2 regions of the Caulobacter sp. BE264 genome follow, and region 1 is predicted to be linked to the other one. Evidence: predicted binding sites of a transcription regulator. Region 1 holds the regulator's gene; the other holds the start of a gene.
The links. The regulator HrcA, encoded in region 1, represses chaperone genes, less so after heat shock. The targets are predictions, from matches to a motif close to GTTAGCANTCNNNNNNNNNGANTGCTAAC.
Positions count from the first base shown of each region.

Region 2: the regulator HrcA is predicted to act here: its motif matches at 10,208-10,236, upstream of groES (co-chaperone GroES).

Region 1 is NZ_JAVDXI010000003.1:453,700-467,790, reverse strand. It holds gene J2X45_RS10575 (outer membrane beta-barrel protein) at 1-777, opposite strand, end outside; gene J2X45_RS10570 (hypothetical protein) at 849-1,478, opposite strand; gene J2X45_RS10565 (methyl-accepting chemotaxis protein) at 1,911-2,981, opposite strand; gene gyrB (DNA topoisomerase (ATP-hydrolyzing) subunit B) at 3,191-5,656, opposite strand; gene recF (DNA replication/repair protein RecF) at 5,653-6,816, opposite strand; gene J2X45_RS10550 (VOC family protein) at 7,045-7,416, opposite strand; gene J2X45_RS10545 (metalloregulator ArsR/SmtB family transcription factor) at 7,487-7,774, opposite strand; gene J2X45_RS10540 (S9 family peptidase) at 7,904-9,832, opposite strand; gene dnaN (DNA polymerase III subunit beta) at 9,898-11,016, opposite strand; gene J2X45_RS10530 (DUF2061 domain-containing protein) at 11,194-11,454, shown strand; gene grpE (nucleotide exchange factor GrpE) at 11,394-12,020, opposite strand; gene hrcA (heat-inducible transcriptional repressor HrcA) at 12,033-13,109, opposite strand; gene rph (ribonuclease PH) at 13,249-13,965, shown strand; gene J2X45_RS10510 (S1C family serine protease) at 14,030-14,091, shown strand, end outside.
Region 2 is NZ_JAVDXI010000004.1:140,204-154,294, reverse strand. It holds gene J2X45_RS11365 (hypothetical protein) at 1-93, shown strand, start outside; gene J2X45_RS11360 (hypothetical protein) at 90-287, shown strand; gene J2X45_RS11355 (hypothetical protein) at 424-714, opposite strand; gene J2X45_RS11350 (hypothetical protein) at 977-1,276, opposite strand; gene J2X45_RS11345 (esterase-like activity of phytase family protein) at 1,482-2,558, opposite strand; gene cobT (cobaltochelatase subunit CobT) at 2,555-4,483, opposite strand; gene J2X45_RS11335 (DUF1328 family protein) at 4,591-4,773, shown strand; gene J2X45_RS11330 (DUF3089 domain-containing protein) at 4,913-6,070, opposite strand; gene J2X45_RS11325 (IMCp domain-containing protein) at 6,214-7,305, shown strand; gene J2X45_RS11320 (hypothetical protein) at 7,310-7,624, opposite strand; gene J2X45_RS11315 (hypothetical protein) at 7,664-7,795, opposite strand; partial or broken gene J2X45_RS11310 (hypothetical protein) at 7,884-7,985, shown strand; gene groL (chaperonin GroEL) at 8,158-9,801, opposite strand; gene groES (co-chaperone GroES) at 9,858-10,148, opposite strand; gene J2X45_RS11295 (VOC family protein) at 10,324-10,734, shown strand; gene J2X45_RS11290 (DUF4345 family protein) at 10,753-11,181, shown strand; partial or broken gene J2X45_RS11285 (methylated-DNA--[protein]-cysteine S-methyltransferase) at 11,241-11,875, opposite strand; gene J2X45_RS11280 (acyl-CoA dehydrogenase family protein) at 11,937-13,244, opposite strand; gene J2X45_RS11275 (GNAT family protein) at 13,402-13,998, shown strand.

The sequences.
Region 1 (14,091 bases):
GCCGTCCGAAGAACGGTCCTGAGTGGCGACGTTGGTGTCGTAGTCCTTCTTGTTGCCCGTCGCAGTCGCATAGATCGCGGTGTCAGGGCTGACCGCGTACTCCGCCTTCGCGCCGTAGGTCAGCTCGTTGCGGTCACGGAAGTCCTGATCGACCACGCCGGTGCCGGCGATGTTCGCAACGTCCTTGTAGTTGAAGTCGCGGTTATCCACGCGGCCCGTCACACGAAGGCGGTTGAACTCCTTCACCAGCGATGCCGAACCCGAGGTCAGGTCGTACTTCACCGGAGCGCCAGCGGCGACCGGCGAGGTCGGGGCCGTACGCGGCTCGACCAGACGCTGGGTCTGCACCGAGCCGGTCAGGTTCGAGCCGCGCTCGATGTCGATGCGGCCGTTGGCCGAGACGGTGAACTCTTCGGCGTCTTCACTACCGTTGTCGGCGTAGCGGATCACATTGCCGCCGGCGAAGAAGCCCAGGGCGTGACGCGACCAGTCCGAGCGCACGGCGAGTTCCGGCTTTACGCGCCAGATTTCATCGCTCGTCTTACCCGCAGCGACAGCGTAAATGTTGTCGTTGTGCTCGAGGTCGACCGTCACGCGCGGATAGACTGTGAACCCGCCGGCTTTTTGACCCGTGGCTTCAAAGTCCGGACGCGGCCGCTGACGGACGCTGACGTTCTTGTCGCGGCTGAAGCTGGACCCCAGATCCTGCGCCTGCACGATCTGCGGCGCGCTCAACGCGATGCAGGCCGCGATGGCCGAACACGTTAGAATTCGCATGGTATATCCCCACCAAATTGAAGGCCGCCGGCGCGCGTCGTGACGCGCCGGTCGACCTCAAGACAAGTTTATTAGCCGCAGTACGCGGCGCTGACGCCCGCGCACGGATCAAACGGCGCCGGCGTGGTCGTAGTCGTGGTGCCGCCAGCGCCACCCGTAGCCGCTTCACCGCCCGTGCTGGTCGAGGCTGTAGATTGAAGACTGACCAGGACGCTCGGCGCGCCGCCCGGCGTCGTCGCGGCGGTCGTGGTGACAGTCGCGCTCTGGCTATTCTGCGCCAAGGCTGCTTGGACGGCCGGCGCTTGGGCGACGCTCGCGGCGACCTGCGGCGCGACCGCAGCGGCGACCTGAACGGCGACACCGGCGTTCACGACGCCGCTCGCAACAGCCGCCACCAGCGCTTGGCCGATCGCGGCGGGGGAAGCACCCGTCGCCGCGAGGGCGGCGGCGACAGCCGCTTGAATGGCGGCCAGCTTGGCGGCCGGCGAAAGCGCGGCAAAGCCAGGCTGAGCAGCAGCCGCTGCTGCGGCGCCGGCGATCGCCGACTGCAGAGCCTGCGGCGAGGGCTCAGTCGCAGGGGCCGGAGCTGGGGCCTGATTGGCCTGAGCCAGAACCTGACCAGCGCTCAACGGCGCGATCGCAACAGCCAGGCTGATCGCCACGGCGCGGAAACGGTTAGAAGCCATGACTGCTCCCTCCAATTGAACGTCGTCCTCTTAGGACAAATTAAACAAATGCTCTACTCTGGATACGCCACGACCGTCAGTTCACAACGATGGCGTTTCCCAAAGAACACACTCGCGGTTCAATTCCCCACCCGGAAAAAGAACTTTGGGTCTTCATCTAGTCGAATGACCAGACCGGTCCGTCGCACTGGTTGTGTCCAGCGACTGAAACAACGGGCCGGGAATGCGCTATACAAACATGATGACGCTGGCAAGACAACAAATGTCATCCTGAATCCAGCGCGGGCGCCAGAGTTCTGAACGAATTCGCTTTCGGAGCGAAAAAATAGTTCAAAAATTCCGCAAGGACGCTTCTCGGCCCGCCGGTAGGGGCGTCGAATGAAAGCATAGTCGACGCGGAGCTTCGCGGCGCCGTTAGGCTACAGGCCGTCATAGCGCTATGGATCGCTAGGCGGCGGCGTCTCTGCGCCCCTCGACCGCCCGGGCTTGCACTAGACACCCGTACCACCCCAGACCCTGGTAAGTCTCGTAGCCGGGCGTACGCGCGTAACCCACCGTCATGTCGCCGTCCGCATAGCTGCCCATGGGCCCGGCTGAGGTGTCGAGCGGGAACGTCTCCGTCAGCACGCCTTGGCCGTCGGACGCCGCGAGCACTCGGCCGCGGCCGTCCAACAGCATCACGCGCGAGCGCTCGCGTTCTTCCGGCGTAAGGCGCACGCCATCGACCACCGCCTGCGCTTGGGGGCGCCAATCGAAGTGCACGCCCAGCACGCCCAACGGGCGTCCGCCAACCTCACCGCCCGCTCGGATCGCCGTGGCGTAGGTGGCGACGGGAGCGTCACCCAAGGCGGCGCTGCGCTCGATGTCACACGCCACGAAGTCATCGCCGGTCGCTGTGCGGAGACCGTCGCGGAACCATCGCGCGTCCGCGACCGAACGGCCAACGACGTTCGGATAGCGCCCGGGACGGCCATTGGCGACCACCCGCCCCTGCGCATCGCAAATCCAGAGGTCGAGATAGACAGTGTAGGCGTCGAGAATAACGCCCAAACGGTCGCTGGCGTGACGCCTCGCGGCCGGATCCTCGCCCTGCGCCAAACAGGCGACAACGGCCGAATCTGTCGCCCACCAGCGCACGTCGCAGGTGCGTTCATAGAGATTGCGATCGACGATCTCGATGGCGTTGAGGGCCAGGTCCGCCAGGCGCTGACCCCGCATGTGCCCCAGGATCGCGCCGCCGATCGCCGAGAGTTCGTCGAGGTCTGACCGAACCTGGCTTTCTAGAGCGGCCGCCACAGCGTCGATCTCGGTGGAGATCTTCTTGAACTCCTCGGCGACGATGGCGAAGCCCTTGCCCGCCTCGCCGGCCCGGGCGGCGACGATCAGGGCGTTGATCGCCAGCATCTTGGCTGCGCGGTTGACGCGGGCGATCTCGCCGATCTTGGCCCCGGCCACGCTGGACAGCCGTTCCGACAGATCCAGGATCCGTTCCGGACGAAGACTGGCGTCCTGTTCCATGATCTACGCGCCCCAAAGCAAACTTTCGACCGAATCGAGCCGAAGACTGCAAGATGACGCCCCCGTCACGGCGCGGCGATGCGTTCAGACCGGATCACCAAGGTGAAACGGGCGTTTCTGGAAAACAAAGCGCCGGGTCGCCCGTCCATTGGGCGCCCGGCGCTCAGGGAACAAACACTTGCGGCGAAGCTTAGCCGCAAAGCTTAGCCTTAGACGTCGACCTCAGCGTCGAGGGCGTTCTCCTGGATGAACTCGCGACGCGGCTCGACGAGGTCGCCCATCAGACGGCTGAACATGTCGTCGGCGTCGTCGGCATGATTGACCCGCACCTGCAGCAAGGTGCGCGCTTCAGCGTCCAGCGTGGTCTCCCACAGCTGATCGGGATTCATTTCGCCCAGCCCCTTGTAGCGCTGGATGGTCAAACCCTTGCGGCCCGCATCCAGCACGGCGTTCACCAGGTCGAGCGGGCCGCGCACCGTGGTCGACTTGTCCTTGCGGCGGAATACGGCGCGGCCCGAGAAGATTTCGGCCAGCTTGACGGCGCGTTCGGCCAGGCGGCGCGCGTCGGCGGCGTGCAGGAGCACATCGTCAAGCACCACCCGTTCGGAGACTCCCCGGCGAACGCGGCTGAAGACAAAGCCGGTGTCGCCACGCTCGCCGCTCCAGGGCCCGTCCCCCTCCTCGGCGTACAGGTCAAGCCGCGTCGCCGCAGCCTTGGCGTCCGGCGCCTCGCCCAGCAGGCCCGCAAGCGCGGCCTGTTCAATGGCGCTCGCCGGCGCGCGAGCCGCCAAGCGGTCGATATTGGCCTTGGCCGAACGACAGGTCTGCACCAGGGCCAGCAGGTCCTGGCCCGTCATCCGTTCGCCGGAGGCGAGATCGAGCTCAGCGCCGTCGACGCCCTCGTCGACCAGGAACGCGTCCATCTCGGCGTCGTCCTTGAGGTAGCGCGAGGACTTGCCCTTGCTGGCCTTATAGAGCGGCGGCTGGGCGATGTAGATGTAGCCGCGCTCGATCAGCTCAGGCATCTGCCGGTAGAAGAAGGTCAGTAGCAGGGTGCGGATGTGCGCGCCGTCGACGTCGGCGTCGGTCATCAGCACGATCTTGTGGTAGCGCACCTTGTCCGGGTTGAAGTCGTCGCGGCCGATGCCCGCGCCCAGCGCGGTGATCAGCGTGCCGATCTGGTCGGACGACAGCATCTTGTCGAAACGGGCCCGCTCGACGTTCAGGATCTTGCCGCGCAGAGGCAGGACGGCCTGGTTGTCCCGGTTACGGGCTTGCTTGGCCGAGCCGCCGGCCGAATCGCCCTCGACGATGAAGATTTCGGACTTGGCCGGATCGCGCTCGGAGCAGTCGGCCAGCTTGCCGGGCAGGCTCGTGATGTCGAGCGCGCTCTTGCGGCGGGTCAGCTCGCGGGCCTTGCGGGCGGCCTCGCGGGCGGCGGCGGCCTCGGCGATCTTGGTCACGATCGCCTTGGCCTCGTTCGGGTGCTCCTCGAACCAGGTCGAGAGCCCTTCGGACACCAAGCCTTCAACCGCGGGGCGCACCTCGGACGAAACCAGCTTGTCCTTGGTCTGCGAGCTGAACTTGGGGTCAGGCACCTTGACCGACAGCACGCAGGTCAGGCCCTCGCGGCTGTCTTCGCCGCCCAGATTGACCTTCTCCTTCTTCAGGATGCCGGTGCTCTCGGCGTAGCTGGTGATGATGCGGGTAAGGGCCGCGCGGAAGGCTGAGAGGTGCGTGCCGCCATCCCGCTGCGGGATGTTGTTGGTGAAGCACAGCATCTGCTCGTGGTAGCTGTCGTTCCACCACAGGGCCAGATCGACCTCGACCTTGTCCTTGACGCCCCTGACCGAGATCGGCGCCTTCAGGAGCGGCGTCTTGGCCTTGTCGAGGTGACGCACGAAGGCTTCGATGCCGCCCTCATAGAACAGCTTCTCCTCCCACGGCTCGACGTCGCGGTGGTCCTTGAACCAGATCGTCACGCCCGAGTTCAGGAAGGCCAGCTCGCGCAGGCGATGCTCCAGCGTTTTCCGATCGAACTCGATGAAAGCGAAGGTGTCCTTGGAGGGGAAGAAGGTCACCTCGGTGCCGGTCAAGGTCTCGCCGGCCTTGGGCCCCTCGGTCCGCACGGGGGAGTCCCCAGTCACCTTCAGCGAGGTGACCGCATCGCCGCGCTCGAACCGCATCTGGTGGACCTTGCCGTTGCGGTGGATCAGCAGTTCCAGCCAGTCCGACAGGGCGTTCACGACCGAGACGCCCACGCCATGAAGGCCGCCCGAAACCTTGTAACTGTTCTGGTCGAACTTACCGCCGGCGTGCAGCTGGGTCATGATGACCTCGGCCGCCGAAACGCCCTCGCCCTCGTGCATGTCGACCGGGATGCCGCGCCCATCGTCGGTGACCGTCACCGAACCATCGGCGTTGAGGATCACCTGGACCTTGGTGGCGTGGCCGGCCAGGGCCTCGTCGATGGCGTTGTCGACCACCTCGTAGACCATGTGATGCAGACCCGAGCCGTCGTCGGTGTCGCCGATATACATACCGGGGCGCTTGCGAACGGCGTCGAGGCCTTTCAGCACCTTGATCGAGTCCGCGCCATACTGGGCGGCGGCTTCCTCGGTCGTCATTTCCGGGGTCGAGCCTTCGGGAACTTGGTCTTCGGTGTTCTCGGTCATTCGTCTTCCAGAGTCGTCAGGCCGGCGTCGCCCACGCGAACGCCAAGAGCCCGACCCTTGAGATGGTCGAACAGCGACTCGTCCGTGCCGGTGAGAAAGGCCTGGAGCTTGAGCGCCGTGAGTTCGTCGGCCAGAGCGGCTCGCCGGGTAAGGTCGAGATGCGCAGCGACTTCGTCGAGCAATATTACAGGATTCGGCGCGGTTTCCGCACGCGAAAGTCGCGCCGCCTGGGCCAAAACCAGGTTCAAAATCAGGGCTTTTTGCTCGCCGGTCGAGCATTCAGCCGCTGGGCGGTCCTTCTCGACGTGGAAGATGGCCAGATCACCCCGATGGGGACCGGTCAGCGCTCGGCCGGCCGCCCCGTCTCGCGCGCGCGCGGCGGCCAAGGCCTGGGCCAGTTTGCGCTCAATCTCGGCGAAGGCCGCTCCCTCCAGCGCCATGCGCTCCCACTCCCCGGTCAGGGACAGTCTCGCCAGGGGGAACGGCCGGTCTCCCCGCCCATCGATCTCGCCCTGGAGCGCCGTCAGCGTCCGCGCCCGGGCCTGGGCTAGCAGGGCGCCGAATTCGGCCAGTCGAGCCTCCAGCGCCGTCAGCCAGGCCGAGTCGGCCGGTGCGCCGGTCTCCGCGGCGTCGATCAGCAGTCGCATCCGCTCGCGCTGGGCCTTGTCATAGGCGTTGGCGTTGGCGGCGTGCGCCGGTTCACCGGCAAAAACCAGCCGGTCGAAGAAGCGTCGTCGCTCGGAGGCGGCCTCCAGAAACAACCGGTCCTGAGCGGGCGTCAGCCAGATGGGTCGGACATGGTCGGCCAGACGCCCCGGCGGCACGGTCTCGCCGTCAAGCCGCACGGTCCGGCGCGCCGCTCCCCCCTGCTCCACGCCGGTGCCAATTCTGACCGGCGCATCCTCGCCCGACTGGACTTCGGCCGTGACCGCCCACGCACGGCCCGCCGCCTCGCCTGGCATTCGCCGACCGACCTCCGAAAGGCTCACGCCGCGCAGGCCCTTTCCAGGGCTCAGAAGACTGATCGCCTCGAGGAGGTTGGTCTTGCCCGCGCCGTTCGCGCCGAACAGGTAGACGCTACGCCCCCCCGTCTCCAGGCGCGCGCGCTCGTAGGACCGGAAATCCGTCAGGGTCAGGGAAAGCAATGCGGCCGACGCCATGCGGGCGTTCTTAAGGGGTGTCGCCGCCCGGGGCTAGAAGGGCCGAGACGCCCGCTCCAGTCGAGGACGCTGGAGCGGGGTCCGCCTCGGAATGGCCCTCCGGAGACTTGCGCGACATGTAGGCCCCGCCACGGCCAAGCTCGCCGCCACTCTGTGGCGAGACAATGGCGAAATCACTGCGAGGCCTGTTCATGGCCGTGAATTAAGACCCCGCCTGCCTTGGTGACGTCAGCCCAGCTTGTAGCCGCACAGCTTGTTGCCATCCAGGTCGCGGAAATAGGCGAAATACGCCTTCGGCATGCGCTCGCCCGGCGCCCCTTCGCAGACCGCGCCCAGTTCCAGGGCCTTGGCGTGGAAGGCGTCCACTTCTGCGGTCGTATCGAAAGCGAAGCCGCCCATCATGCCGTTGCCGACGCAAGCGGGATTGCCGTCGTGCGGACCCAGGACCCCGAACATGCAGCCGTCGCCACGATAGAGACGGCCACCGGACGGGTGGTCAAACAGCGGCTTGAAACCGGCCGAGGCCAGGAGCGCATCGTAGAAGGCCTTGGCCTTCGGCAGGTCGTTCGATCCGACCGTCACATAGTTGAGCTTGGCCATGGGCCGCCTCCCGTTTTGATATGAAACGGACCTTATCGCGTCTCCGCAGCCGCGCAACTTGCCCCTGACGTCAACGCTCCCAAAGGCTGCGATGGCCATAGACCCAAGCGCCCACGTCCGCGAAGCGATCCGTGACGATCGAGCAGGTGCGAACGCGGCCAGCCTTGGCGCTGACGATCCAGCCGGACCGCTCCAGGATCTTCAGATGCTTCATGAAGGACGTCAGCGCCATGTCATGCGGCGCGGCCAGCTCACCGACGCTGGCGGGACCCTGACCCAGTCGGCTCAGGATCGCCCGGCGGGTCGGGTCCGCCAGGGCCTGGAACGCCGCGTCCAAGGTTTCGGATTTCTCAGCCATGCGGCTCAGTATGGTTAAGGCCCGCGGAGGGCGCAACGCGCAACCTCATACGCGCCAAAGAGCGCGGCAAAAGCCCGGTCCCCGGAGGCCTCTTTGAAACTCACCCGACAGGTTCAGCGTGCGGGCGGCCTATTTGGCGGGTCCCAAGCCGAAGACCTTGGTTAGGAATTGAGTCTCGACCTCGCGTCGGCGGTCGTTGTTGACCTTCTTGCGGAAGCCGTGACCTTCGTCCTTGAACTGCACGTACCAGGTCTCGACGCTCTTCTCGCGCAGCTTTTCGACGATCTGGTCGGATTCAGACTTGGGCACGCGCGGATCGTTCCAGCCCTGCATGACCAGCATCGGCTTGGTGATATTGCCGACATTGTTCATGGGCGAGATCGCCTCGAAGACCTTCAGCATTTTCGGATCGCGCTCGTCGCCATATTCGGCGCGGCGCAGGTCGCGCCGATAGGCTTCGGTGTTCTGCAGGAACGACACGAAGTTGGAGATGCCGAACTGCTCGATCCCGCCGGCCATGCGGTCCGAATAATGGGTCATGACCGCCAGCGACATGTAGCCACCGTAGGAGCCGCCGCTGACGACAACCCGGCTCGGGTCCAGATCCGGCTGGGTCTTGATCCAGTCCAGCAGGGCCCCGATGTCCTTGACCGAGTCCTCGCGCTTTTCGGCGTTGTCGAGGTTCAGATAGGTCTTACCGTAACCCGTCGAACCCCGAACATTGGGGAAGATGACCGCCGCGCCCAACTCGGCGACGGCATGCTGGCCCAAGGTGTTGAAGGTCGGCCGCGATTGTCCCTCCGGACCACCGTGAATGTCGATGATCACCGGCGCCTTTCGCCCCTCGGCGAGCTTGGGCTTGTAGATGAAGGCCGGGATCGATCGCTTGTCGAAGGAGGGGTAGCGAACCAGCGCCGGCGCCACCAAGGCCTTGGGATCTAGACCGCCGAGTTCCGACGCCGTCCAGCGCTCGAGCTTGCCGTCGGTCACGCTCCAGCTCCAGGCGTCGCTGGCGGCGGTCGCCGTGGCCAGGCTGAAGCCCAGCTTGGCGCCGTCCGGCGAGAAGCCCAGACCTGAGACCACGCCGGCGGGCAGGTCGGGTTGCGGCAAGGCCCGGCGGGTGACGAAGTCCTGCACGACCAGCTTGGAATAGCCGTCCTCATTGACCGAATAGGCCAGGACGCGACCGTCGTCGGACAGCGCGAAGCTCTCAACGTCCCAATTGCGGTCGCCGGAGATGTTGGTCTTGGCGCCGGTCGCCAGATCGATCCGGATCAGGCGCAGGACGTCGGAGCCCTCGTCCGAGAGCAGCAGCACCGACCGGCCATCGGGCGTGAACTCGCCGCCGCCATAGGCGATCTTGGCCTTGCTCGGGTTCAGCTCCGTCAGCTGGCCGCTGGCCACATCGAGCAGCCAGCGCTTGGATTCCGCGATCGAGAAGTAGCGCCCCAGCAGGACCGTCTTGCCGTCGGGCGACAAGGCCAGCGGAGAAACCTGACCCTGCCCCTTGAAGATGACCTTGGTCGCGCCGGCCGCGTCGCGCATCACGACGTCGTAGTCGGCCGAGCCCTTCACGGCGCGGGACCACACCAGGACGGCCCCGTCCTTCGACCACGTCGGCGAGACGTTGCGCACGCCGGTCTCGGTCAGCTGGGTCGTCTTGCCGTCCGGCTCACGCAGGAACAGCTGGAACCACTCATCGCCGCCCGTGTCCTTGGAGAACAGGATACGGCCGCCCGGCAGGACGCGAGGCGAGGCGACGGGCTCTTCGTAGAAGGTGATCTGGCTGCGGTCGGCGCCCGGCGCGGCCACCACGTGCAGCTGGTTGGTGTTGCCAAAGCGCGTACCGATGACCATGCCGCCGCCCGGCAGCCAGTCGCCGAACGACGCCGAGCGGGCGTTCTGGTAGCGCGCCAGGGTCTCGCGGATCGACGCCGGTGCGACCGGCACGTTCTCGAGAATCTGATTGCCGATCTCGCGCCGCTCGACCTGAGCGAGGACGGGCGTGGCGACGACCAGGGCCAGCACGGCGACTGAGGCGGCGAACAGCGTCTTCATGGCGGACCCCCAACAAGCAAAACGGGCGCTCGATGGCGCCCGTTTCTCAACAACCAAGCTGCGGATCAGACCCGCAGCGGCATCAGCACATACTTCACGCCGGGATCGACCGGATCGACCACCAGGGTCGGGCTGGCCGGATCGGCGAAGCGGAACTCGGCCTGCGGGCCGGCGATCTGGCCGCAGACGTCCAGCAGGTAGCGGGCGTTGAAGCCGATTTCGAAGGGCTCGCCGTCATAATCGACCTCGACCTCTTCGACGGCCTGGCCGGCTTCCATATTGCGGACGGTCAGGGTGATGCGGCCCGGCTCGACGGCCAGCTTCACCGAACGGCTCTTCTCGGCCGAGATGGTCGCCACCCGGTCCACGGCCTTGGCGAACAGGTCGTTGTCCAGCGTCAGGATCTTGGCGTTGTCGCGCGGGATCACCCGCATGTAGTCGGGGAAGGCGCCGTCGATGACCTTGGAGGTCAGGGCGGCCGCGCCGAACTCGAAGCGGACCTTCTGGGGCGAGACCTGCAGGTCGACCGTCTCGCCGGCCGATTCCATCAGGCGACGAGCCTCGGCGATGGTCTTGCGCGGCACGATCACGCCCGGGATGCCGACCGCGCCTTCCGGCGCGGGCATCTCGGCCAGGGCCAGGCGGTGGCCGTCGGTGGCGACGGCGCGCAGCTTGGTCTCGCCGCCCTCGTTGACCGTGTGCACATAGAGGCCGTTGAGGTAGTAGCGCGTCTCTTCAGTCGAGATCGCGAAGCGGGTCTTGTCGATCAGGCGGATCAGCTCGTTGGTGTCGACCGCGATGCGGCTGGACAGCCCGTCCGAGCTCATCACCGGGAAGTCGCCGGCCGGCAGCACCGGCAGGTTGAAGCGCGAGCGGCCGGCCTGGATGACCAGGCGCGGATCATCGCCGCTGAAGCTCAGCGACACGTCAGCGCCGTCGGGCAGCTTGCGGACGATCTCATAGAGGGTGTGGGCCGGCGCGGTGATCTGGCCGGGCACATCGATCTGGGCGAAGCCCTCGTCGATGATCTCCATGTCCAGATCGGTGGCCGAGAACGACAGACGGTCACCTTCGGCCGACAGCAGGATGTTCGACAGGATCGGGATGGTGTTGCGGCGCTCGACGACGCTCTGCACATGCCCCAGCGCCTTCAGGAGCGCCGCCCGTTCGATCGTAAGCTTCATAGTCCGGTCCAGATGTCGGGTTCAGCCGCCCCTGGGGAGAATCAGCCCCGCGCGAACCCGTGGAGAAGGGACCGCCGACATTAGCGAAAACACGCGCGCGGGGAAGAGGCCGAAGGCCTTGCGCTGCGGGATTCGGGCGCCATTTATTGAGAACGATTCTCAAATAGGAGCATGAAGATGCGCCTTGCCCTCAAGACCCTGACCTACGCCTCAATGCACCTGACTGTCGCGGTGGCCGTGGCCTACGCCCTGACCCGCGACTGGCGCGTCGCGCTGGCGGTCGGCCTGGTCGAACCCATGGTCCAGACTGTGGCCTTCAATATCCATGAGCGGCTCTGGTCGCGCGCCGACAGGCGGGCGCGCGACCGATCCGGTGATCAGGCCTTGGCGTCGAACGCGCCGCCCGTGCTGTCGCCCTCGGCGGCCGCGCCGGCGTAAGGGTTGGCCGAAGCCGCTGGCGCGTCCGGCGAGGCCGGGCCGGTCGAGCCCTTGGCCGCGACAGCGACCATCGCCGGGCGAACCAGACGGCCCATCAGCTCATAGCCGGCCTGCATCACCATCAGCACGCCGCCGGCCGCGACCTCGGTCGAGGGCTGCTCGGTGACCGCCTGGTGCAGGTGCGGGTCGAACTTGTCGCCCTTGGCCGGATCGATCTTCTTCAGGCCGTTGCGTTCGAAGGCGCTCTGCAGCTCCTTCTCGGTCATCTCGACGCCGATGATGAAGTTCTTCACCGCCGGGTCGGTCGAGTCCTTGGGGCTGTGCGCGGTGGCGCGGCCCAGATTGTCGGCGGCGCCCAACAGGTCGCGGGCGAACTTCTGGATCGCATAGGCGCGCGCGTCGTTCATCTCGCGCTCGGCGCGGCGCTTGGTGTTCTCGGCCTCGGCGGCGTAGCGGAGCGCCTGCTCCTTCAGTTGCGCCACTTCCAGCTTCAGCGCCTCGATTTCCTGCGCGGCGTCATCGGCTTCGAACGGCATCTCTTCCGCCGGCGTTTGCTCGTCGGTCATTGGGTAAAGTCCTTATCCATCCATCATCCGCCCGAGCACCCGGGCGGTATAGTCCACCAACGGAATGACTCGAGCGTAGTTCAAGCGGGCGGGCCCGATCACGCCGATCGCGCCCAGCACCTTCTGACGTCCCGTCATATAGGGCGCCGCGATCACCGAGGAACCCGAAAGCGAAAAGAGACGCGTTTCGGCCCCGATATAGATGCGAACGCCCTCGGCGTCGCGCACGTCGTCCAGCAGGCCGATCAGCTGACCCTTCTGCTCCAGGTCGTCGAAGAGCTGGCGCACGCGGTCGATGTCCTCGCGGGCGCGGGCGTCGGCCAGAAGGTTGGCCTGGCCGCGGACGATCAGCGAGCGCGCGTCGCCCTCGCCGCCGCTCCAGGCCGCCAGACCATCCTCGACGAGGCGCGCGGCGGTCTCGTCCAGTTGCCGGCGTGCGGCGTCCAGCTCGCCGCGCATCTCGGTCCGCGCCTCGGTCAGGGTGCGGCCGCGCAGGCGGGCGTTGAGGAAGTTGGAGGCCTCCTGCAGCGCCGAGGGCGTCACGCCCGGCGCCTGGCGCATCAGGCGGTTCTCGACCTGACCGTCCTCGAAGACCATGACCGCCAGCACCTGGCCGCCGCCCAACGGAACGAACTCCACATGCTTGACCCCGCCCTCGCGGACAGGCGTGACCACGATGCCCGCGCCTCCGGCCAGGCCCGACAGGATCGAGGACGCCTCGGCCAGGGCTTCCTCAAAGGAGCGACCCTTGACCGCCAGCCGCGCCTCGATGGCGCGCTTTTCCTGCTCGGCGACGTCGCCGACCTCCAGGAATCCGTCGACGAACATTCTCAGACCCGCGTGCGTGGGCATGCGGCCGGCGCTGGTGTGCGGCGCGTCCAGCAGGCCCAGCTGCGCCAGATCCTGCATCGTGTTGCGGATCGAAGCCGGGGAAAGGGCGACGCCGCCCTTGGAAATGGTTCGCGAACCGACAGGCTCGCCGGTCTCGATGTAGGACTCCACGACGCGCCGGAAAATGTCGCGGGCGCGTGCGTCCAGCTCGGCCAGCCCAGGCGTGCGGACGATCGGCCCTGGGAAGAGCTGCGTCATGCCCCAGCGCTCCGATCAAGCGTGACTTCGAAGACCCGGTCGGCGAACAAAAGCGGTCGGCCCCTTTCAAGTTCGACTTCCAATAGGATAAGCGGCCACCCACACACATTCAAATCTCCCCGTCGATCAGGAGTCTCCCATGCGTCCGTCCGAACGCGCCCCCGACCAGCTGCGCGCCGTCACGCTGGAAACCGGCGTCAACCGTTACGCAGAGGGCTCGTGCCTGATCGGGTTTGGCCACACCAAGGTGCTGGTCACCGCGACGGTCGAGGAAAACGTCCCGGGCTGGATGCGCAACAAGGGCGCCGGCTGGGTCACCGCCGAGTACGGCATGCTGCCCCGCGCCACCCATAGCCGCGGCCGTCGCGAGGCCGCCGCCGGCAAGCAGACCGGACGCACCCAGGAGATCCAGCGCCTGATCGGCCGCTCCTTGCGCGCCGTCGTCGACCTGAAGGCCCTGGGCGAACGCCAGATCACGCTGGACTGCGACGTCGTCCAGGCCGACGGCGGCACCCGCACCGCCGCCATCACCGGCGCCTGGGTCGCCCTGCGCCTGGCCACCCAGTACCTGCTGGATGAAGGCGTGCTGAAGACCGACCCGATCCTGGGCCAGGTGGCCGCCGTCTCATGCGGCGTCTTCAAGGACACGCCGGTCCTTGACCTCGACTACGAGGAAGACTCCAGCGCTGAAGCCGACAGCAACTTCGTCCTGACCGGCGAGGGCGACATCGTCGAGATCCAGGCGACGGGCGAGAAGCGCGGCTTCACCCGCGCGGAGTTCGAAAGCCTGTACGGCCTGGCCGAAAAGGGCATCAACGAACTGTTCGCCCTGCAGCGCGCCGCGATCAGCCGTTAAGATCCAGGACTTGCCGAACCCGGGCGCCGGTCCCAGATTCGAGCTCCAAGTTTAGGAGTCTCGCGTGCCCACCCCGTTCGAAGGCTATGAAGTCGAAGCCCGCCTGCGTCCCTCGGCCGAAGCCTA
Region 2 (14,091 bases), on a different contig from region 1:
AGCGCATCGGCTATAGCGACGCTCAAGCGGGAAGTTGCGGAATTCGACCGACTGATCCTGGCGGGTCCGACGCACGTGGCGGTCGTCCCATGACCCTCCCCTCCGGTCAGGTGAAGGCGCTGAGGAATCTATCGCGCAAGCGGTCCGGCGAGGATGTCGACTGGATCAATATCCGCGACGCCCGCGCGCTCACCGACCTTGGCCTGGCCGCGCGCGGACGGGCGGGTTGGATGATCACGGACGCCGGCGTCGACCTCGTCCAGCGACTGGATCAGGCTCGCGACTGATCTTCGGCTGGGTACGAGCCGATGGTGCGTAAACTTGGATCGGCGCCCGTCATCGCAACCCCGCATCTGACAAAGCAAAACCCGCCGCGACCTGTGCCGCGGCGGGTTTTGAAAGCTTGGTACTAAATAGGGTCGCTTAGCGCGAAACGACAGCCGGGTTGGCCGTGTTGTAGGCGGTCAGGGCCGGGCTGTTGAGCTTGGCGACGGCGTCGTTGACCGAGGCGCGGATGCAGGCCGGGTACAGGTAGCCGGCCAGGGCTTCGCCGCGGACGTCCTTCCAGCAGACGTTCGAAGCCGCCTTGACGATGTCGGCGCGGACTTCAGCGGCCGGGCGACCGGCGACCTTGATGCGAACTTCTTGAGCCGAGGCCGGAACGGCGACCAGGGTGGCGATGGCCGAGGCGGCCAGAACGAGCGAGCGGATCATGTCGAAGTGTCCAAAAAGGAGGTTGTGATCAACCCCCTCCAGACGCGTTCCTCTGACGGCCGGTCCCCGGTCTGTCGCCTGTTGGGCCGTCACTGAGCGTATAGCGTCGCTTGATTGAGTGATCAATGATTATGTTGCGGCGCACGCGTTGAATTTTTGCGGCGCCGTCATCAGCGCAACTGGCGCCCGGAGGTGAGCAGGTCGCATGAAAGGGCCCGCGAGACGGAGTCCCGCGGGCCAATTCTCGGCAACTGGCGCGCGCTTAGCGCGTGGCCAACCGCAGGTAGGCGGTGCGGCCCTGGCCCTTGTTGTAGGCGCGCAGTTCGGCGTTGTTGGCGCGGACCACGGCGTCGCGGGTGACCTCGCGGATGCAGAAGGGGGTCAGGTCAGAAGCCTGGGGATTGCCCGCCAGGTCCTCTTTGCAGAGCTGCCGGGCGGCGTCGACGATCTCAGCGTGGACGACCGGCGTGGCGCGGCCCCGAACCTTGACGGTGATCTCGCCGGCGTTGGCGGCGGTGGTGGCCATCAGGGCGGTGATGGCGATGACAAGCAGTCGGATCATGTTGGGTAGTCCCGGAAAGGAGGTTGAGTGCAACCGCCTCCCGACGCGTTCCTCTGACGGCCCCCAGGATCTCGCCTCGTCGTCCGTCGCTGTCATTTGTCTATGACAACGTTGTCTCTCGCAAGTGCGAAGAGCGCCATCTCACGAAAATGTTAGCGGTACCATTTCGTTGCCAACGAAACCAGTTGGCCGCGCTCAAGTCGGCTCAGCGCTTGCGGACGGGCTTCTTGGCGGGTTTGGGCGGCAGGGCCGGCGGCGGTGGGGGTGGGACCCAGTCAAACGCCAGCAGCAGGGTGCGCTGGCTCTCGGCGGCGTTGTCGTCCGAGATCAGGTAGAGCCGCGTGCCGCCCGACGGTGAGCGGGTCAGGGCCACGCCCTCGAAATTGTCGCGTGTGGTCGAGCCTTCCAGCCGCAGGGTGGCTGAGATGCGCTGCCGGGCCGCGGGCACGGTCGGGTCAGCCACGAAGCGGACCATGGCGCGCCAGCCGCGCACCGGGTCGAAGCCTCGATGCAGGGTGGCGACGGCGGGACCGGCGAACGGCGCAAAGCCCGACAGCCCCCAGGTGAAGTCCGGGCCGGACTGCGGCGGCAGGGCCTTGCAATCGGCCGACAGGCGGCAAAGCCAGACCTCTCCCTCCTCGCCGCCCACGATGTAGGCGTCGGGCCCGGCGGACGGATAGGCGGCGATCGCCTCCAGGCCCTCGTTGTCGGGCAGGACCGTGGCGGGCTTGGGGGCGGGGCGGGGCGTTCCCCAGCCGCCGTCCGGCAGCACCGGATAGAGCCAGATGCGGTGATCGCGCTCGAAGCTGACCAGCCGGTCGCCATTGGGCAGCACCGCCAGGCCCTCGGCGTCGGCCTGCTGCTTTCCCTGGATCGGTTGACCGTCGAGGCCGCGCAGCGGGCGCAGCTTGCCGTCGGTGAGGCCCGACAGACGACCGTTGGGGTCCAGCTGGATACGGGCCTCGAACAGATCGCCGTCGTCGGTAAGGGCCATCAGCTGGCCCTCCGCGCCGACCGCCAGGTCGGACAGGCCGTGCAGCCGCGTCGTGGTAGCGCTGGTCAGCACCAGCCCCCCGGCATACGTAAAGCCGCCATCCAGAGTGGTCTTGGCCGGGTTGGCGGCGTCCAGCGGGACGGGCGTGGCGGTGACCGCGATCTCAGGGCCGACCTTGACCGGCGCGGGAGCCGCCACGACCGGCGGACGACGCGGCGCGCACTGGGTGGCCATGCCGCCCAGGCCCGCGATGACGCCCAGCACCAGCGCCGTGCGCAGACCGATCACGCGAGAACCTTGCCCGCCGTCTTCGGCGCTTGGGGCGTGACGACCGGCGGCGGCGCCAGCAGGCCGCGCGTGCGGGCGATCTGCCGGGGCTCTTCCTCGAAGAGGGCCGCCAGCTGCTCGACCAGCACGCCGCCCAGCTGCTCGACGTCAACGATGGTGACGGCGCGGCGGTAGTAGCGCGTGACGTCGTGGCCGATGCCGATGGCGATCAGCTCGACGGGGCTCTTGCCCTCGATCTCGGCGATGACCTGGCGCAAGTGGCGCTCCAGATAGTGGCCCGAATTGACGCTGAGGGTGGAGTCATCCACCGGCGCGCCATCAGAGATCACCATCAGAATGCGGCGCTGTTCGGGCCGGGCGATGATCCGCTGGTGCGCCCACATCAGGGCCTCGCCGTCGATGTTCTCCTTCAGCAGGCCCTCGCGCATCATCAGGCCGAGGTTCTTGCGCGCGCGTCGCCACGGCGCGTCGGCGGCCTTGTAGATGATGTGGCGCAGGTCGTTCAGGCGGCCCGGCGCGGCGGGCTTGCCGGCCTTGATCCACTCGTCGCGGCTGGTCCCGCCCTTCCAGGCGCGGGTGGTGAAGCCCAGCACCTCGGTCTTGACCCCGCAGCGCTCCAGCGTGCGGGCCAGGATGTCGGCGCAGATCGCCGCCACCATGATGGGGCGCCCGCGCATCGAGCCGGAGTTGTCGATCAAGAGAGTCACGACCGTGTCGCGGAACTCCTGGTCTTCCTCCTGCTTGAACGACAGCGGCGCGGTCGGGTCGATGATCACCCGCGTCAGGCGGGCGACGTCCAGCATCCCTTCCTCGAGATCGAAGGTCCACGAGCGGTTCTGCTGGGCCAAGAGGCGGCGCTGCAGCTTGTTGGCCAGGCGCGAGACCACGCTCGACAGGGCCGATAGCTGCTGGTCGAGATAGGCCCTAAGCCGGGTCAGCTCCTCGGCGTCGCAAAGGTCCTCAGCGCCGATGATCTCATCATGGGCCGTGGTGAAGATCTTGTACTGCGGCTCGCCGCCCTGGCCGGCGCTGGTGTCGGGACGGGCCGGCTTGGCGCCGTCGCCCATCTCGGGGCTCTCGTCGGACTCCTCCGGTTCGCCCTCCTGGTCCGACTGGACCATCTCCTCGTCGCCGGACTCGCTCTCGCGGTCGGTGGCCTCGCTCTCCTGCGGGGCCGAGCCTTCCTGCTGCTCGCCTTCGCCCTCGCCCTGATCCTCGTCGGAGTTCTCGGTGGGGGCGTCGTCCTCGCCGTCTTCCTCGTCGGCGCTCTCGGTGGCGTCGGCCATGTCTTCGGAGAGATCAAGGTCGCGCAGGATCTCGCGGGTCACCTTGGCGAAGGCGGCCTGGTCGTCGATGGCGGCGGCGAGGCGATCGAGGTCCTTGCCGGCCCGAGCCTCGATGTCATGGCGCAGGATGTCGACCAGGGCCTTGGCGCCGTCGGGCGGGGCGTCGCCGGTCAGGCGCTCGCGCACCATCAGGCCCAGGATCTCGGCCATCGGCGCGGTCTGGCGGTCGGTGGCGACGGCGCGGGTCAGGCCCTGCTTCTCCAGCCGGGCCTCCAGGGCAGCGGTCAGGTTGGCGCGCACGCCGCCCAAGGCGTTGGCGCCGATCGCCTCCAGCCGCGCCTGCTCGATCGACTCGAAAGCGGCCTGACCGTCGGGCGAGCTGGGCCGCGCGCGGGCGTGGGCGATAGGATCGTGGTGGGCCAGGCGCAGGGCCATCTGGTCGGCCAGGCCGCGGATGCGCGCGGCCTCGCGGCTGTTGAGGTCACGCGGCGGATGCGGCAGGACCGCCCGGTTGCCCAGGAGCTGGGGACCATCGCCCGAGAACACGACCTCCAGATCCGGCGTCTCGGCGAGCGAGCGCGCGGCGTGCGCCAGGGCGCGCTTGAAGGGTTCGGTCGGGCTTTCGGGCTTGGAGGCCATGGGGTTCGAGTTAAAGGCGCCGGGCGGGGAAAACAAGGAACGCCGCACGCTGGGGCGACGTTGATTTGCCAACCGCGCCGTCGGCGCGCTCCTGAAGGAAACCAAGAATGCTCAAATGGGCCATCATCCTCGCCATCGTCGCCCTGATCGCGGGCGCCCTGGGCTTCACCGGCGTGGCCGGCGCAGCCGCTGGCGTCGCCAAGATCCTGTTCTTCCTCTTCCTGGTCGGCTTCGTGCTGGTGCTGCTGCTCGGCGGCACGCTGTTCAAGGCCGCGACGGGGCCGAAGTAGGGGGTAAACTTTCCTCCCCCGCATCGCGGGGGAGGTGGCCCAGAGGGCCGGAGGGGGCCAGCTGGACGCAGACCGCGCTCGCCCCCTCAGTCGCTCCGCGACAGCTCCCCCGCATCGCGGGGGAGCAGAAGGAGCCGCCTCACTTCACCCCGTAGGCCTTGGCCTGACGGCCGGCCAGGGCGACCAGGTCGCCCATCTGCAGGTTCACGTCGATCAGATGCAGGCCCCAGTCCTTGAGGGTCACGGGCCCGACGACGACGTCGCCGCTGATCTCGTCGGTCCGCGGGTCGGCCGGGTCGGCGTTCACCTTGACGGACAGATAGGTGAAGTCGCCCTCGGCCACGCACTTGGCCGACAGCAGGCCCGGCATCGACACGAACGGCGTCGACACCGTCAGGTCCTTGGCGAACGGCTTGGGCGGCGCGCCCGACACCGCGCCGAAGCCCTTGGCGCTGAGATAGGCCTGCAGCGGCGCTTCATCCGTTGACGCCCTGCCCGCCAGCAGAGCGGCGGGGCTGACGCAGGCGGCGCGGCGGCCCTCGGGGTCGGTCTTGCCAAACCGGCTGATGGGCGGCGGCGGGCTCGTCTCGCGGAACGAGACATAGCTGACCAGGCATCCCACCTGGTCGGCCTTGTCGCACAGCGGGATGGAGCCGTACTTGCCGCCCTCGACCGGGGTGTTCATGCCGATGATGTAGGCGGCGATCATCTGCTTCTGGACGGGCTTGCCGTCGATCTCGCTGGTCAGCAGCCCCTGCAGGACGCGCGCGCCCTGGCTGTGGCCCATCAGGATCACGCCCCGGCCCTTGTTCTCGTTTTGCAGGTACCAGTTCCAGGCGTCGCGTACGTCGCCATAGGCCAGGGCCGCGTTTCCGGGCGAGCCTTGGCCCATCATGACCGCGCGGAGGGCCGCCAGGGTCACCTGCCGGTACATCGGCGCGAACACCCGACAGGTCGAGGCGAACCGCGCCAGCTGCTGGTCGACCACCCGGCGCTCGGCCTCGTCGATGGTCATGTCGCTGTTGCCGCCCGGATCGGTCGACACTGTCGGATAGACATAGAAGCAGTCATAGGCCGGGGCGGCCGCGGCCTTGAAGGTCTCGACCGAGGTCTTGCCGTCGGCCTGGACGATGGTGGTGGTCTGGTCGACGGCGCAGGCGTCGGCGCGGCCGGGCAGGCACAGCCACGACTCGGGCTTGCCATAGTCGTTGGGCGCCGGCGCTGCGGTCTGCGCGTTCGCCGCGCTCGCCAGCCCAAGGACCGCCATCGCCGCGAGGCCCGTCAAAGTCCGCTTCATCCTGGTTCGCTCCCGCTCTCAAACGCTCGTTTGGTCGCGACAATGATCAAAAGAACGGCGGCCGCCAAGAGGGCTTGGCCTGATCATTGCGCGACGGCGAAGCCGCGTCCCGGTTCGGGACGGTCAGCCGGAGCCTGCGTGTGGTGATCAGCTTCAAGACCCTTTGCCGCCTGGGCGTCGCCATGCTCGCCGCGCTTTCGCTGGGCGCCGCGCCCGCCCTGGCCGACGGCTTCCCGGGCGCGCCGACGCGCAGCCCTGTCCCGAAACAGGCCGCCCCTAAGCCGCGCACCAAGATCGTCTATGTCGATCGCCCGGTGGTCTTCGAAAAGCGCGTCTATATCGACCGTCCCACCACCCAGATCGTCGAGAAGGTGGTCGAGAAGCCGGTGATCATCGAGCGCCCGGTGGTCGTCGAAAAGCGCATCGAGGTTCCGATCGAGAAGCTGGTCGAGGTTCCTGTCGAAAAGAAGATCTACGTCGACCGACCGGTCGAGAAGAAGGTCTACGTCGACCGTACGGTCGAGAAGAAGGTCTATGTCGACCGCGTCGTCGAAAAGCCCGTCGAGAGGATCGTCGAAAAGGTCGTGGAGAAGCCGGTCTATGTCGATCGGCCCGTGCCCAGCGAAAAGCCCGGCGAGGTGGTCGAGAAGATCATCCAGGTGCCGATCTATGTCTATGTCGACCGCCCGGTCCCGACGCCGTCGCCGGGCTGCGTCCAACCGTGCGGCTATGTCGAGCGTCCCTCACCCTGCGCCCTTCCCTGCGGTCCAGTCGCCCCGGCGCCCTGCGCCAGTTCCTGCGGTTACGCGCCGCCGTCGCCCTGCGCCAGCCGCTGCGACGTCCATTGGCGACCCGCGCCGCCGCCCAGCTGCGGCCGGCCTTGCGGACCTGTCCACACGCCGCCGCCCTGCGCCAACCCTTGCGGCTACAGCGGGGTGATCCAGCATCGCGACGAGCGCTATGAAGAGCGCTCGTCCTACTATGAAGACCATGACGGCTACGGCGAGCTTCCGCCCCTGCCGCTGGGTTATCTGGGCCAAGCCTCGGGCGGACGCGGCGGCGGCTATGGCGGGGTCGGGCTGGTGGGCGGCGGCGGCTGGCGCGGCGGCGGCTTTGCGGGCGGCTCAGCGTCTGCGAGCGCTTCGGCCACCGCCTCGGCGACGGCCTCGACCTCGATCCGCATTGGCGGGGGGAGCGGCGGCGGTTGCTCGGGCTGCGGCGGCAAGCGCCACTGACGCGTTACAGCGACAGCCAGCGGCGCGGGTTCTTGTCGCCCAGCGCCCGGGCCTCACCGGGCTTGAGGCCAAGATCGCGCATACGATAGGCGACGATCTCGCGCAGGGCTTCGACCGGCTCGTGGCCGCCGACGGGACTGGAGGCTACTGGCCCGGCGTTCATCGCCAAATCCACGGCGGTCCACTCGGCCTGGGCCCGGTCGGCCTTGCCGACGGCGAAGTAGTGGCGCACCGGCGCCCGCTCGCCGGGGACCTCGACCATCACGCCGATGACCCAGCCTTGAACGATGAGATCGGCGTCGGGGCGCTGGCGGAACATGCAGGCGGTGTAGCCGGGCGCGGCGACGTCTGAAAGGGGCTAGCCGATCAGCTGGAACGCCGCCTGGCTGATCAGGCCCAGCGCCAGCCAGGCGCCCAAGGCCAGAACCACGACCGACGCCCGTACGGGCCGCCGACGATGCTGGGTAGACTGCAAACGCACATACGCCATGGACGCCTCCATGTCCTGATTTCCGAACGGGAGGTTAACGCGGGACGGCGCGTTCGGCTCCGCGACCCATTGACCCGGCGGAGGGGGCTCGCCCTTCGACACGCTCAGGGTGAGGACGACTGTTGCTCTCGGTTCGCACAAAATCCTCATCCTGAGCTTGTCGAAGGACGAGGATTTCCAGCCGCGTTAGCGCCCACACTCAACGCGCATACAGCTAAGAAAAAGGGCGGAACCTTTCGGCTCCGCCCTCATCCATTTCAGCTCTTGAGCTTTATGGACTTCCTTAGAAGTCCATGTCGCCGCTCTGGATCGGCGGGGCCGATCCAGATCTCTTTGGGAGATGGGCGACTTTATGGACTTCCTTAGAAGTCCATGTCGCCCATGCCGCCGGGCATGCCGCCCGGGGCGCCGCCGGCCGAGGCCTTCTTCGGGGCTTCGACGATCGCGGCTTCCGTCGTGATCAGCAGGCCGGCCACCGAGGCGGCGTTCTGCAGAGCGGTGCGGACCACCTTGGCCGGGTCGATGACGCCGTCGGCGACCAGGTCGACATACTGCTCGGTCTGGGCGTTGAAGCCGAACGAGCTGCTGTCGTTTTCCAGGATCTTGCCGACCACGATCGAGCCTTCGACGCCGGCGTTTTCGGCGATCTGGCGGATCGGGGACTGCAGGGCGCGGCGGACGATGGCGATGCCAGCGGTCTGGTCATCGTTGTCGCCGGTGACGCCGGCCAGGGCCTTGGAGGCCTTCAGCAGGGCCGTGCCGCCGCCCGGGACGATGCCTTCGTCGGCGGCCGCGCGGGTCGCGTTCAGGGCGTCGTCAACGCGGTCCTTCTTTTCCTTCACTTCGACTTCGGTCGAGCCGCCGACGCGGATGACCGCAACGCCGCCGGCCAGCTTGGCCAGACGCTCTTGCAGCTTTTCCTTGTCGTAGTCCGAGGTGGTGTCTTCGATCTGGCGCTTGATCTGCGCGATACGAGCCTCGATGTCGGCCTTCTCACCGACGCCGTCCACGATCGTGGTGTCGTCCTTGGTGATCGAGACCTTCTTGGCGCGGCCCAGCATGTCGAGCGAGACGTTCTCGAGCTTGATGCCGAGGTCTTCGCTGACGACTTGAGCGCCCGTCAGGATCGCGATGTCTTCCAGCATGGCCTTGCGGCGGTCGCCGAAGCCCGGAGCCTTGACGGCGGCGACGCGCAGGCCGCCACGCAGCTTGTTGACGACCAGCGTGGCCAGGGCCTCGCCTTCGACGTCTTCAGCGATGATGACCAGCGGGCGGCCCGACTGGACGACGGCTTCCAGCACCGGCAGCAGCGGCTGCAGCGACGACAGCTTCTTTTCGAACAGGAGGATCAGCGGCTCTTCCAGCTGAACTTCCATCTTGTCGGCGTTGGTGATGAAGTACGGCGACAGGTAGCCGCGGTCGAACTGCATGCCTTCGACGACGTCGAGTTCGGTTTCGGCGGTCTTGGCTTCTTCGACGGTGATGACGCCTTCGTTGCCGACCTTGTCCATGGCCTTGGCGATCATCTCGCCAACTTCCTTGTCGCCGTTGGCCGAGATGGTGCCGACCTGAGCGATTTCAGCGTTGGTGGTGACCTTTTTCGAGGACGCCTTGATGTCCTCGATGGCGATGGCGACGGCCTTGTCGATGCCGCGCTTCAGGTCCATCGGGTTCATGCCGGCGGCGACCGACTTGAGGCCTTCCTGGACGATGGCTTGGGCCAGGACCGTGGCGGTCGTGGTGCCGTCGCCGGCCTTGTCGTTCGTCTTCGACGCGACTTCGCGGATCATCTGCGCGCCGAGGTTCTCGAACTTATCCGACAGTTCGATTTCCTTGGCGACCGAGACGCCGTCCTTGGTGGTGCGCGGAGCGCCGAACGACTTTTCGATGACGACGTTGCGGCCCTTGGGACCCAGGGTCACCTTCACCGCGTTGGCGAGGATGTTGACGCCGCGCAGCATGCGGTCACGAGCGTCGGACGAGAAATAGACGTCTTTAGCGGCCATGTTAGAGCCCTTCTAAAAGAGAGATAAGCGGAAAGCGGTGGTGAGCGGGAAGCCGATTAGGCTTCGACCACGCCCAGGACGTCGCTTTCCTTCATGATCAGGAGGTCCTGACCGTCGACCTTCACTTCGGTGCCCGACCACTTGCCGAACAGGATGCGGTCGCCAGCCTTGACGTCCAGGGCGACGACTTCGCCCTTGTCGTTGCGCGCGCCGGGGCCGACGGCGACGACTTCGCCTTCCTGCGGCTTTTCCTTGGCGGTGTCGGGGATGATGATCCCGCCCTTGGTCTTGGTTTCTTCTTCGACGCGCTTCACGAGGACGCGGTCGCCCAGGGGACGAAACTTCATGGTGTTCTCCGTCGGAACGGTTTGAAATAAGACTTCGTCGGCCATCGGGGAGCGGGACTGTTAGCAGTCGCTCCCTCCGAGTGCTAACGACGCTGGTGAGTTAGGCGCCGGCCCTCGGGGAGTCAAGGACGCCCTGGATGAAGTTTTTTCGGCGCAGGGAACGGGAGCGGCTTCGATGATCGACCATATGGGCGTGACGGTGCGCGATCTCCAGATCTCCAAGGCCTTCTATGACGCCGCGTTCGCGCCGCTGGGGATCGCCGTGGTGATGAGCGTCGGCGCCGAGGAGACGGGGAGCACGGCCTTCATCGGCTATGGCCCGACCGCCGATCGCCGCGACATCCAGGCGGGCAAGCCGAGCTTCTGGATCAGCCAGGGCGAGGCCGTGACCGGCCCCATGCATGTGGCCTTCCTGGCGGCGAGCCGCGCCCAGGTCGACGCCTTCCATGCTGCGGCCCTGGCGGCGGGCGGCCGCGATAACGGCCCCCCGGGGGTCCGGCCTCATTATCACCCCCACTATTATGGCGCCTTCGTTCTTGACCCGGACGGGCGGAACGTGGAGGCGGTCTGTCACGCGCCAGCCTGATCGCTGTTAGGAGACCCGATGTCGAGCTACGTCCTGTCGCTGCTTCTGGCCGTGATCGCCTGCGTGATCGGCGGAACCCTGGGCGGCATGATCCTGGCGCGGCCAGCCACGCTGCTGGAGGCCGCAGGTCTCGCAGGTGACGACACGCCCAAGCCGCCGCTGTTCGCCGAGGGGCGCGCTCTGGGCGGGGTGCTGATCGCCTCGCACGGCGTGGCGGCGCTTTATCTCGGCTATCAGCCGAGGATCGGCGCGGCCATGGCGCTGGCGCTGGCGCTTGCCTGGCTGGGCGCGGCGGTGGGGCGGGCGGTGTCCTTGGCTCTGGACGGCGACGCCGGGCGCTACAATCGCGGCGCGCTGCTGTTCAACGTCCTGATCGGGGTCACCCTGGCCCTGCCGTCGTTCCAGATCGGCAAGGTCGTGCTGCGCGGCGCGCTGGGGCTGGCCTAAAGCCTCGTGCGGAAAAGTGGGAACCGGTTTTCCGCAAAAAACGACGCGAAAACAGAAAGCTAAAGCGCGCCCTCGTGCGTCAGCAGCCAGCGCTTGCGGTCGATGCCGCCGGCATAGCCGGTGAGGGCGCCGTTGCTCCCGATCACCCGATGGCAGGGCGCGACCAGGCTGAGCGGATTGGCCCCGTTGGCCGCGCCCGCCGCCCGGATCGCCAGCGGCTTGCCGATGCGGCGCGCCAGCTCTGAATAGGGGATGGTCCGGCCGGCGGGGATCTCTGTCAGCGCCCTCCACACCGCCTGCTGGAACGGCGTGCCGCCCGTCTTCCAGGCCAGGGCCGTCAGGGCGTTCGTCGCCCCGTCGAAGTAGTGTGTGAAAGCCGTTCGGATCACCGTCGGCGCAGGCCCGGTGTCCAGGGCCAGATCGCCATAGTGCAGCCGCGCCAGGCGCCGCATCCGGGGCTCGAAGTCATGGAAGTCGACGGCGCGCAGCAGGCCGGTCTCGTCGGTGACGAGCAGGATCTCGCCGATCGGCGAGGGCAGGCGGTCGATAAAGAGGCGGGCGGGACGGGTCATGGGGCGAAGATCGCCGAGGCCAGCGCCGCTGTCCGCCCGGATTTTGCGGCGAAGGTTCCTCCCCCGCGGTGCGGGGGAGGTGGCCCAGAGGGCCGGAGGGGGCGTACGCTGTGTAGGTCCAGCGCGCCCCCTCAGTCACTCCGTGACAGCTCCCCCGCATTGCGGGGGAGCATCTGGGCTCCCCTACCTAATCCCCGGCACGTGCAGGGCGGCTTCCTTCTCGGCCTTCTGTTTGTACATCAGGTCGCCGTACTTGCTGTATTCCATGCGGGCGATCGTGCGCTGGTGCACCTCGTCCGGACCATCGGCCAGACGCAGGGTGCGGATGCCGGCATAGGCCTTGGCGAGGCCAAAGTCGGTGGTCACGCCGCCGCCGCCGTGGGCCTGGATGGCGTCGTCGATGATCTTCAGGGCCAGGCGCGGCGCGGCGACCTTGATCATCGCGATCTCCAGACGGGCCGACTTGTTGCCGGCCTTGTCCATCATGTCGGCGGCCTTCAGGCAGAGCAGGCGGCACATCTCGATGTCGATGCGGGCGTCGGCGACGCGCTCTTCCCACACCGAGTGGTCCGAGACGTACTTGCCGAAGGCTTTGCGGCTCATCAGGCGCTGGCACATCTTTTCCAGCGCGACTTCCGCCGTGCCGATGGTGCGCATGCAGTGGTGGATACGGCCGGGGCCGAGGCGCCCCTGGGCGATCTCGAAGCCGCGGCCCTCGCCCAGCAGCAGGGCGTCCTCGATCGGCACGCGCACGTCCTTGAGGATGACCTCGGCATGGCCGTGCGGGGCGTCGTCATAGCCGAACACCGGCAGCATGCGGACGATCTCGATGCCCGGGGAGTCCAGCGGCACCAGGACCTGGCTCTGCTGGGCGTGGCGGCTGGGGTTGTCCGGATCGGTCTTGCCCATGACGATGGCGACCTTGCAGCGCGGATCGCCCACGCCCGACGACCACCACTTGCGGCCGTTGATCACATAGTGGTCGCCGTCGCGCTCGATGCGGGTCTCGATGTTGGTGGCGTCCGAGGAGGCCACCGCCGGCTCGGTCATCAGGAAGGCCGAACGGATCTCGCCGTTCATCAGCGGGCGCAGCCACTTTTCCTTCTGCGCCAGCGTGCCGTAGCGCATCAGCACTTCCATGTTGCCGGTGTCGGGCGCCGAGCAGTTGAACACTTCCGACGCAAAGCCGACCTTGCCGAGCTGTTCGGCGATCAGGCTGTATTCCAGGTTGGTCAGCTGCACGCCTTCGAACTGGAAGGTGTCGTCGACATGGGTCTGGCCGCTGTGCGGCGGCATGAAGAAGTTCCACAGGCCCGCGGCCTTGGCCTTCTTCTTCAGGTCCTCGACGACCTGAACCACTTTCCAGCGCTCGGCGCCCAGGACGTTCATCTCGGCCTCATACGCCGGGATCGCCGGATAGACGTGCTCGTCCATGAACGCGGTGACGCGATCCAGGAACGCGCGTTGCTTGGGGGAAATGTCGAAGTCCATGGCCGTTCCCTCTACCCGCTTATTTCGGTGTCAAACAGTTGTTTGAAGCATTTGTAGACCGGCTTTCCGCGGGCGGCAAGCGGGCAGGACGACGTAGGTATCGGCCAGCGCGCGGCTTTCGGTTGTCTTCACGCCGATCATCGCCGACAACGTCGCCATGCTGAACCTGACCGCCGACATCCTGCAGGGCCGCTACGTCCGGCTCGAACCCGTCACCGTCGATCATCGCGACGAACTGAAGGCCGCCATCGACTGTGATCCCGAGAGCTGGGAGATCATGTCGGTCAACGGCTGTGGCGAAGGATTCGAAGATTTCTGGGGCGCGCTGCAGGGCGAGACCGACCGGGGCGAGCGTATCGGCTTTGCCATCCGGCGCCTGGCCGACGGCAAGGTGGTGGGGACCTCCAGCTATCTGAACATCCGGCGCCTGCACCGCGGTCTCGAGATCGGCGCGACCTTTCTCAATCCCGAGGCGCGGTCGGGCCCGGTGAATCCCGAGAGCAAGCGCCTGATGCTGGGCCACGCCTTCGACAAGGCTGACGCCATCCGGGTCGAGTTCAATGTCGACGTCCGCAACGCCCGCAGCCAGGCGGCCGTCGGCAAGCTGGGCGCCACGAAGGAGGGCGTGCTGCGCAACCACAAGGTCACCTGGACGGGCCATATCCGTGACACCGCCGTCTTCTCGATCACCGATTACGACTGGCCGGCCATTCGCGAGCGCCTGGAGTTCCGGCTCAGCGAGACGTTCGCCTGATCGCGCGCCAATCTGACGCGAAGCTCGCGTAACAACACTTTCGCAAAAGCTTGGCCATGAATGCTCGTCCATGGCTGGAAGGCGTCTCTACGC